DNA from 3 places in the Sphingobacterium sp. xlx-130 genome. Region 3 is predicted to be linked to each of the others. Evidence: riboswitches for the same ligand, from Rfam matches in the RefSeq annotation. Region 3 holds a riboswitch; each other region holds the start of a gene.
The links. A riboswitch is a leader RNA that binds a small molecule or an ion and turns the genes downstream of it on or off. The one in region 3 is predicted to bind S-adenosylmethionine.

Region 1 (3,280 bases), 170 kb from region 3:
AAACTCAGGAACGATATCCTTCACCTCATCTGTAATAAATACCTGACGCGAGTAAAGCTTAATCTTATTACGCTGAATTTCTAGCTCGTTCTTTATTTTCGGGAAATAAAGGATACCTGTCAGGTTGAATGGATAATCGACATTCAGATGGATCCAGAATAAAGGTTCATCCATTGACTGCGGATACAACTCGCGGTAAAAAGAAAGATAATCTTCATCTGTCAGTTCCGAAGGAGACTTCGTCCAAGCTGGATTTGTATTGTTAATAAAGTTATCAACTTCAATCGATTTGTATTTAGGTTTACCCTCTTCGTCTTCACCATCTGGCTCCGATGTAGTTTTTGTACCGAAACGAATAGGAACAGGCAAGAACTTGGCATACTTATCCAGGATCTGCTGCAACTTAAACTTATTTAAGAATTCCTCGGAATCCGCATTGATATGTAGAATAATGTCTGTTCCACGTGTCGTACGCGTACCTTCCGAAATCTCGTATGAAGTACTACCATCACAGGTCCAGTGTGCTGGTTCAGCGCCATCTTGGTAAGACAAAGAGTCAATCTCCACCTTATCTGCAACCATAAATGCCGAATAGAAACCTAAACCAAAACGCCCAATGATTTCATTCGCATCGTTGGCCTCTTTAAATTTCTCCATGAACTCAGTAGCACCTGAAAATGCAATCTGGTTGATGTATTTTTTGATCTCTTCCGCAGTCATACCAATACCGTTGTCCGATATCGTAATAGTTTTAGCTGCTTCATCAAATTTCACATCAACAACTAGCTCACCTACTTCACCATTGAACTGACCTAGCGAAGATAACCGTTTAATTTTCTGAGAGGCATCCACAGCATTAGACACCAATTCTCTTAAGAAAATCTCGTTATCAGAATATAAAAACTTTTTGATCACCGGAAAAATATTCTCGGTGTGGATCGAGATACTACCTTTTTCTTGCATATGTATTTTACTATTTAACTTTTTATTATCACAATAAACTTATCAAGGCCTGTTCCAAAGTTGACTTTAAGACAGAATGTCAGAATAACATAAGAAAAGCACTAAAATTCTGTCACTCTTATCTCTTTCAATTATACATTATCACCTCCTTATATATAGGTTTAAGACAACGGTATATCTCCTTCTGTCCAATTAGGTATTTAACTGAGATGAAATAGAGGGTTTATAGAGATTTACCTCTATTAACCCTCTACAAACCCTCTATTATAGCTCTATAAAACCACAGTAAAGTTAGAAGAATACACGGCTAAAGTAACTACTAATATCCTATGACGAAACATTGGTATAAAAACAAAAGCAGAAAATGAAAGGTTCTCTTTGTTTTTATCAAAAAGTCTACTAAATTTGTAGCGTATTCAGAATTGCAAAAGCAATACCAACCGAGTGTAGTCACCGCGGTGGTAAAATAATACGGGTTTACAACCAAAATAAACGTCTTAAAAACGCTTATTTTTCCTACCGATTTCTGGATACAATTTATGGTTTAACAAATAAATTTTTAAATTGTATGGCAACATCAATATCATTCTATCAACACTTATTAGAGAAGTTTGCACACTACTCCACCGAAGAGCTTATCCATCTCAATAATGAAACTATAAAAAGTCAAGGCTGGGGTTCTTCAAGAGCGACATTCCGTACGGCCATCATATCGGCTTTCTCCAAAAAAGGAGTTGATTTGTCCCACATCGTGACCAAAAACGATGGCTTTACCAGTATTCTATCGGTACCGGTAAAGCTTGTCGAAAACACATTGATCCCGATCAGTTGCGATTCTAAATCGTAATTGATCGGGATCAATGTGTTTTCACCCTTGGGGACTAATGGGCATGTGCTATAGCGTACAGCGCAAAAGTACCCAACCAGTGCGACCCCATATAATCATCTTGTGCAGACAGATTGGGCAACGAAAAGGCGATGTGCTCATTTGCTATTTTATTCAAATGCGACACTTGAGGAATAGCCTTGGCAATTCCGTACAGACAAGCGGCACGGCTGTAGTTCAATCCATCCAGGTGGACGAGCTTGCCGTCTGTACGATCTTTAACTACAGCTGCAGACAGGCTGAATCCCGGCTCAAATAGACTAGGCATAAATTTTTTAAGCCAACCGCTATACGATTGCTCATCTAGGATCTTACTCATTAAATATGCTTCCTCTAGACAAGGTGATAAGAAGTCATAACCACTCGGCTCATAGGCTAGATTACAATTCACGTCATTTAGAAAAAGCCGTGTGCCATGCTCTTTCAATACCGATTCAAAAGCTTTATCCCCTACCGAACGGGCATAATCCAATGACAGTGACAATCCAAAAGCCGAGTTATCATGCTGTCCGGCACGGATAGGATAGACCAATTTAGGCAGGTACTCTTTGTACCTATCGACCAATAGGTCTACCAAAGGCTGTAAATTTGATTTCCATCGCTGCGCGTCGGTATTCTCTTTCCATTGCGACAGGCTTTCCTGGAGTTTAAACAACCAAGCCCATCCATATGTACGTTCGAAACTGGTATTGTTTTTATCCTTAAAAAAAGCCAATTCCACGGCTACATTTTCCGGAGTGATATGTTGATTCAAAATAGAACGGATTTTTCCGTCCTTATCCAGATCTGGGTATTTTTGCAGGAGCTCCACAATAGACCAATAGCCATGTACCGACGAATGCCAGTCAAAACAGCCATAAAATATTGGACGCAGCTGCTTAGGCGATTTTAAGTCGTCGCTAGACCCCAATACCTGTCCTAGCTTATTCGGGTACTCCACTTCAAGACAGTGGATAGGCAATAAAAAAATTTGAGCAGCCTGTTCTTTCGTCAGGCTAATGTGTGCTGCCTCCTCCTTCGTATCCATTGGTTCCTTCCTTGCAGAATTATTACTACAATTCGAAAAAGAAATACTGCAGACAAGAGCCAAAGGCATCCATAGTTTGATTTTCATTTCGTATTTTTATTTAGCTTTAATAGATTGTTCTAAAATTATCATAATTACATTAAACTATCAAGTCATGAACATAACAGACTTAGTCACAGGAGGCATCGGCTCGAAAGCCATTTCTTCAATCGCAAATTTATTGAATATTGAAGAAAGCAAGGCAAAATGGCTCGTCGCTGCTGCCGTACCTTTAATGATTGCTGCATTAAACTATAATGCAAAAAAAGACCCTTCCAAAGAAGCGGGAATCAATAAAGCATTAGATCAACATAGTGGAGATATACTGGACCAACTGGGTGGATTGCTCGGACAAGAACCTTCTG
Region 2 (3,280 bases), on a different contig from region 3:
GAAGTTTCAATTGTAATAACATCAGCATCCATTGCGGCTATGTCTTTAATTACATTGTTAAATTCTGAATAACACATGTGCGTATGAATCTGTGTATCATCTTCAACATTAGAAGAGGAGACGCGGAACGATCGAACAGCCCAGTTTAGGTAGTTTTGTTGATCAGCTTTACGTAAAGGAAGTCCTTCACGGATTGCTGGTTCATCGATCTGAATAATTTTTATTCCTGCTTTTTCCAATGCCTGTACTTCATCTAAGATCGCGAGAGCAATCTGATAGGTCGTCGTTTCACGAGGTTGGTCATTACGAACGAAAGACCATTGAAGGATCGTTACAGGTCCTGTCAACATACCCTTTACTGGACGGTCTGTCAATGATTGTGCATAAGAGGACCAACGTACTGTCATATCAGCTGGACGATATACGTCTCCGTAAATTACAGGTGGCTTAACACAACGAGAACCATAAGATTGAACCCATCCGTATTGTGTAAATGCATATCCCGCTAACTGTTCTCCGAAATATTCAACCATATCATTACGCTCGAATTCTCCGTGTACTAATACATCAATGTCTAATTGCTCTTGAAGACGGATGGTGCTTTCTGTTTCTTCGGCAATAGCTTTGTCATATTCTGCTTGTGTTATAAGACCTTTTTTCAAATCAGCTCGCCATTTACGAACATCTTTGGTCTGAGGGAATGATCCAATAGTGGTAGTAGCAAACGCTGGTAGGTTGAATTTCGCTTGTTGAGCTATCTTACGTGCTGCAAAAGAAGATGTGCGACGAGCGTCATCATCCGTAATGTTATTAACACGTTCTTTTACTTCAGGTTTATGAATTAATGGAGATGTACGACGGCTTTCGGCCGCAGCTTTATTTGCTTCATAACGCTGTGCTGTAGTGGCGTCAATTTCGCCGTTCGCTAATATTGCTAGGTCTTTAACTTCTGCCAATTTTTGTTTAGCAAATGCAAGCCAGTTTTTAACTGCTGCCGGAAGTGTTTCTTCGTTTTTCTCGCTGTCCAAGTCAAATGGTACATGTAGTAATGACGAAGAAGTGCCTATCCATACTCTGTCTGAACCAAGCGTATTTACTGCTTGATGGATTTTGGTCAAAGATTTTTCGTAGTCGTTTTTCCAGATGTTACGTCCCTCGACAATTCCTAATGACAACGTCAAAGAGGAAGGAACTTTAGGTAGCACTGTGTCTAATTGGTTTTCTCCACGTACTAAGTCTAAATGTAATGCATGTACCGGAAGACTTAAGGCTAAATCTTCATTGTCTTTTAACGCTTCAAAGTAGGTTGTTGCGATTAATTTAGCACTTCCTGCTGCAGCATTTAATCTTGCGAATACTGAGGTGTATAATGCTTTTGTTTTTGCGTCGATGTCCAAAGCCAGGTAAGGCTCGTCAATTTGGATATACTTAGCTCCAGCTTCGGCTAATTTTGATAAAATTTGCTCGTAAACAGGAAGTAGGTTCTCAATTAAATCAATACGTTCGAATCCAGCCTCTTTCTCTTTACCGATCAATAGATAGGTGATAGGGCCAATAATAACAGGCTTAGTCTCTATTCCAGCAGCTTTCGCTTCGTTGTATTCGTTTAAGAATTTTTCTGAATTCAGCTTAAATGTTTGGTTTTTGGTGAACTCAGGTACCATATAGTGGTAGTTTGTATCAAACCATTTTGTCATTTCAGAAGCGGTTACATCGATTCCATCCTGTTGGAATCCACGAGCCATAGCAAAGTAAAGATCTAAACTATAGTTATTATCGATTTTGCTTAGCAAAGAAGTGTAACGGGCCGGTATTGCACCCACTGTTAAAGAAAGGTCTAGTACTTGATCGTAAAAAGAAAAATCATTGGATGGAATGAGGTCGATGCCGGCATCTTTTTGTGTTTTCCAGTTCGCTTCACGGATTTCCTTAGCTGTTTGTAATAGTTCTTCCGCGGAAATTTTCTTAGCCCAATATGCTTCGTTAGCTTTTTTTAATTCGCGGAAAGGTCCCACTCTTGGGTAACCTAAGTTGTTGGTAATTAACATACTATTTTCCTTTTAAATTGTTTTAATAAAAAAATAATGCTGTAAAGAGAGAGTTCTTGGATCAGAAACTTCGGCTTATCTTTTCCGCCAGCTGGCGGATAGAATTTAGCACCTTGTCAAGAGACAGGTTGCTAAGGCTTCATCGGGTCTAGTCCCTCTGCCTTTCTCTATAAGCGATGCTAAGGTATGGAGAAGAATTGAAATTACAAAGAAAAAAAAGGAGAACTTACAAATCTCCTTTTTTCTTTCTGTATTTGGTATTAGCTTACGAGTAGTTTATAACCTTTACCATGTACGTTGACTATCTCGACATTTGGGTCTTCTTTTAGGTATTTTCTCAATTTACTTAAGAAAACATCCATACTACGTCCTGTAAAGTAGTTATCATCATGCCATATTTTAATAAGAGCTTCTTCTCTTGTCAAAACGTCATTTTTCTTTAGACACAAGAGACGTAGTAATTCAGCCTCTTTGGTAGAAAGTTTTTGTTGTTGTCCCTTATAGGATATAACTTGGCTGGTATAGTCAAAGAAATACCCACCAATTTCGAATTTATCAGCTAAATCCTCATCTTTGTCTTTGGAGACGCGTTTTAGTAGCGCATTTATACGTAATAGTAACTCTTCGACGCGAAAAGGTTTAGTGATGTAATCATCTCCGCCTAGTTCGAAGGCTTGCGTTTTGTCCTCCATCATTCCTTTTGCAGTAGCAAAAATGATAGGAACTGTCTGATTTATTTTTCGGATTTCTTTTCCTAGTGTGAAGCCATCTTTTTTGGGCATCATCACATCAAATATACATAAATCAAAATTATCTTTTTTAAACTGTTCTAATGCCTGCTCTCCGTCTTGAGAAAGGACTACTTCATATTTGCCTTTAAGTTCAAGATAGTCTTTTAAGAGTTCGCCTAAATTAGGATCGTCCTCTGCTAATAATATTTTTTGCATAGTAGTCTGTATTTATCAATTGTTGGATTCCCCTGTCTTAAGAGGTAATGTTATCTCAAAGGTCGTGCCTTTATCCTTTTCGCTCTTTACTTGTATCTTACCATCAAGTCTTTTGACTATGTCATGTACGTAGCTCAACCCTAGACCAAACCCTTTTACGTTGTGTAGATTGCCTGTGGGTATACGATAGAACTGGTCAAATATTTTCTCCTGTTGTTCTTTGTTCATACCCATTCCTTTGTCAGAGATTGATATCACAATGTTTCCTTTAGAATTAGATGTTTT
Region 3 (3,280 bases):
TCATCTGTGGTGGAGCTTTTGACGGTATACAAAAGAAGATTGCCAACCGCCTAAGAACACAGACCGTAGGTTATAAAATGATAGAAGAAGAGGAAGATATCGACCTTAATAATCTGTATAAATATATAACACCTCAAGACCTAAAAAGCTTTGGCCTAATTCCGGAGCTGATAGGCCGACTACCGGTATTAACGCATTTGAATCCGCTTGATAAAGAAACTTTATTAAGTATCCTCACAGAACCTAAAAATGCGTTGATAAAACAATACGTCAAGTTATTTGAGTACGAGGGAATAGAACTCAAATTTGACAAGGAGGTTTATAATTTTATCGTTGACAAAGCTTGGGACTTTAAGCTAGGCGCTAGAGGTCTACGAAGTATATGTGAGGCAATCATGCTCGATGCGATGTTCGAGATACCGACAAGCAAAGAAGAAAGTGAGGACACCACGCTACATATAACGCTCGATTATGCAAAGAAAAAATTTGCTAAATCAGATATCAAGAAATTGAAAGTAGCCTAATACAACGATCCCTCACCCATTCGGTGGGGGATTATTTTTTAATTAAAAACCACGGAACATGAAAAAAACTAAATCTGTAGAGACTCCAATAACACCTGGACTCAAATCAAAAGAAGATATTGTTTCAAATTGGTTGCCCCGTTACACAGGCAAACCTTTAGAAGAGTTTGGCGAATATATCCTCTTGACAAATTTCTCTAAATATGTTAAGATGTTCTCTGCTATGCATGAAGATGCCCCTGTTTACGGCGAAGACAAGGCCATGCAAGCATGCACCGCCAACGGGATAACCATCATCAACTTTGGCATGGGAAGCCCTATGGCTGCCACAGTAATGGATCTGTTATCGTCAATTAAACCCAAAGCTGTCCTATTTCTAGGAAAAACAGGTGGATTAAAAAAGAAAATTGCTGTGGGCGAATTAATACTGCCAATTGCTGCTATTCGGGGAGAAGGAACTTCAAATGATTATTTTCCACCAGAAGTGCCTTCCCTACCCGCATTCGCACTGCAAAAAGCAATATCCACTACAATTCGGGATCATGCCAGAGACTATTGGACAGGAACGGTTTATACTACAAATAGGCGGGTATGGGAGCACGATAAAGCTTTTAAAAAATACTTAAAGACTATACGTGTCATGGCCGTAGATATGGAGACCGCGACCATTTTCAGCGTGGGTTTTGCAAACAAAATCCCTACAGGAGCACTCTTACTCGTTTCGGATCAACCAATGATTCCAGAAGGCGTTAAAACAATTGAAAGCGATCTATCGGTTACCGCAAAGTTTGTCGAAACCCACTTAACTATTGGTATCGCCGCATTAAAGCAACTTATAAACAATGGACTAACAGTCAAGCACCTGAAGTTTTAAGGGCTTGACTACAACAGTTCGCAGAAACTTGTCCTATTTTTTTTGTTATTTAAAAGTTTGTATTATATTTGCTCTGCACTATCGATAGATAGTGTATCTAATCAACACCTTTCTAGTATAGGTCTTGGTTTATAAAGAAGCGGCGAGAGACTGGCTCAATGACCCGCTGGCAACCTTCAAAAAAGATTTGAAAAGGTGCCAATTCCTGTCCAAAGAAATAAATCTTTGGAGCATATAAATGAAAAAAGACGATGACATTAAATTTCACAAGACAATTAGCAATTGTTGCGAATAGTAAACCTACTCGCAAAATCTCCTTTTATACAACCAATATCAGTTGTATCTCTACCCGAATGCGCTAGTCGTCAGTATCTATTGCAGTCCCGAATAATAAGGTGATATGCAATTGACACTATAAATGACGACCAAAAACCAAATTTCTTTCGCATTTCCACATAATATCTTACAGCAAAAAAAAATAAAAATGGCTAATAATAAAAGTTTAAATTTCGAAACATTACAGGTGCATGCAGGACAAGAAGTAGATCCTACGACAGGATCCCGCGCGTTACCTATCTACCAAACCTCATCTTTTGTATTTGAAAATGCAGAACATGGAGCAAACCTATTTGCGTTGAAGCAGTTTGGAAATATTTACACCCGTATTATGAATCCTACGACCGACGTTTTCGAAAAAAGGATCGCAGCATTAGAAGGTGGTGTAGCAGCAGTAGCAGTAGCCTCAGGTCAAGCAGCGCAATTTATTGCACTAACAAATATTTTAGAAAGTGGAGAGAACTTCGTATCTAGCGCAAATCTTTATGGGGGTACCTATAACCAATTCAAAGTATCCTTCAAAAGACTGGGCATTGAGGCTAGGTTTGCAGCTAATACCGATGCCGAAAACATAGAAAAGTTAATAGACGATAAAACAAAAGCGATATACGTTGAGACAATTGGTAATCCGAGCTACAACATTCCTGATTTCGAAAAAATTGCTGCTGTAGCACGCAAATACGACTTGCCATTAATTGTAGACAATACTTTTGGAGCTGGTGGATATTTATTCAAACCACTTGAACATGGTGCCAACGTAGTCGTTGAATCAGCAACAAAATGGATCGGTGGACATGGTACAAGTATAGGAGGTGTGATCATCGATGGAGGTAACTATAACTGGGGGAATGGAAAATTCAAACAATTCTCCGAGCCATCTGAAGGATATCATGGTCTAGTATTCTCCGATGTATTCGGTGTAGACGGCCCCTTTGGAAACATCCAATTCGCGATTAGAGCCCGTGTAGAAGGACTGAGAGATTTCGGCCCGGCATTATCCCCTTTCAACTCATTTTTACTTGTGCAAGGATTAGAAACGTTATCCCTGCGTGTACAGCGTCATGTTGACAACACACAGGAAATAGCGCAATGGCTAGAAGCACACCCACAAGTAGAAGAAGTGAGCTATCCAGGGCTAAAAAGTCACCCTCATCACCTACTGGCTCAAAAGTATCTTAAAAATGGATATGGCGCTGTTCTCTCCTTCACCATAAAGGGTGGTGCACAGAAAGCAGATGAGTTTATAGACTCTTTAGAACTGATCAGTCACTTAGCAAATGTTGGTGATGCGAAGACATTAATTATACACCCTTCTGCGACAACGCACCAACAATTAAGTGCTGAAGCACAAAAGGCAGCAGGAGTTTACCCTGGATCACTACGCTTATCTGTAGGAATCGAGCATATTGACGATATAAAGGCAGATCTACAGCAAGCCTTTGACAAGATAAAATAACAAAAGAAATAGTAAAACTTAAATCACAGTATAAAAAAGGGAAATGAGTAAAAAGCTTACAATTGGTATGTTTGGGTTTGGTGTTGTAGG

Region 1: another riboswitch for S-adenosylmethionine. It lies ahead of G7B18_RS04865 (5-oxoprolinase); the one in region 3 lies ahead of G7B18_RS05600 (O-acetylhomoserine aminocarboxypropyltransferase/cysteine synthase family protein).
Region 2: another riboswitch for S-adenosylmethionine. It lies ahead of metE (5-methyltetrahydropteroyltriglutamate--homocysteine S-methyltransferase); the one in region 3 lies ahead of G7B18_RS05600 (O-acetylhomoserine aminocarboxypropyltransferase/cysteine synthase family protein).

What each region holds. Positions count from the first base shown of each region.
Region 1 is NZ_WFKN01000003.1:355,367-358,646, forward strand. Features, by position in the region: gene htpG (molecular chaperone HtpG) at 1-963, opposite strand, end outside; SAM-I-IV-variant riboswitch at 1,371-1,464, shown strand; gene G7B18_RS04865 (5-oxoprolinase) at 1,532-1,810, shown strand; gene G7B18_RS04870 (DUF2891 domain-containing protein) at 1,845-2,963, opposite strand; gene G7B18_RS04875 (DUF937 domain-containing protein) at 3,031-3,280, shown strand, end outside.
Region 2 is NZ_WFKN01000005.1:200,346-203,625, reverse strand. Features, by position in the region: gene metE (5-methyltetrahydropteroyltriglutamate--homocysteine S-methyltransferase) at 1-2,048, opposite strand, end outside; SAM riboswitch class I at 2,121-2,224, opposite strand; gene G7B18_RS09680 (response regulator transcription factor) at 2,309-2,995, opposite strand; gene G7B18_RS09675 (sensor histidine kinase) at 3,011-3,280, opposite strand, start outside.
Region 3 is NZ_WFKN01000003.1:526,328-529,607, forward strand. Features, by position in the region: gene clpX (ATP-dependent Clp protease ATP-binding subunit ClpX) at 1-524, shown strand, start outside; gene G7B18_RS05595 (AMP nucleosidase) at 583-1,398, shown strand; SAM riboswitch class I at 1,525-1,639, shown strand; gene G7B18_RS05600 (O-acetylhomoserine aminocarboxypropyltransferase/cysteine synthase family protein) at 1,883-3,190, shown strand; gene G7B18_RS05605 (homoserine dehydrogenase) at 3,234-3,280, shown strand, end outside.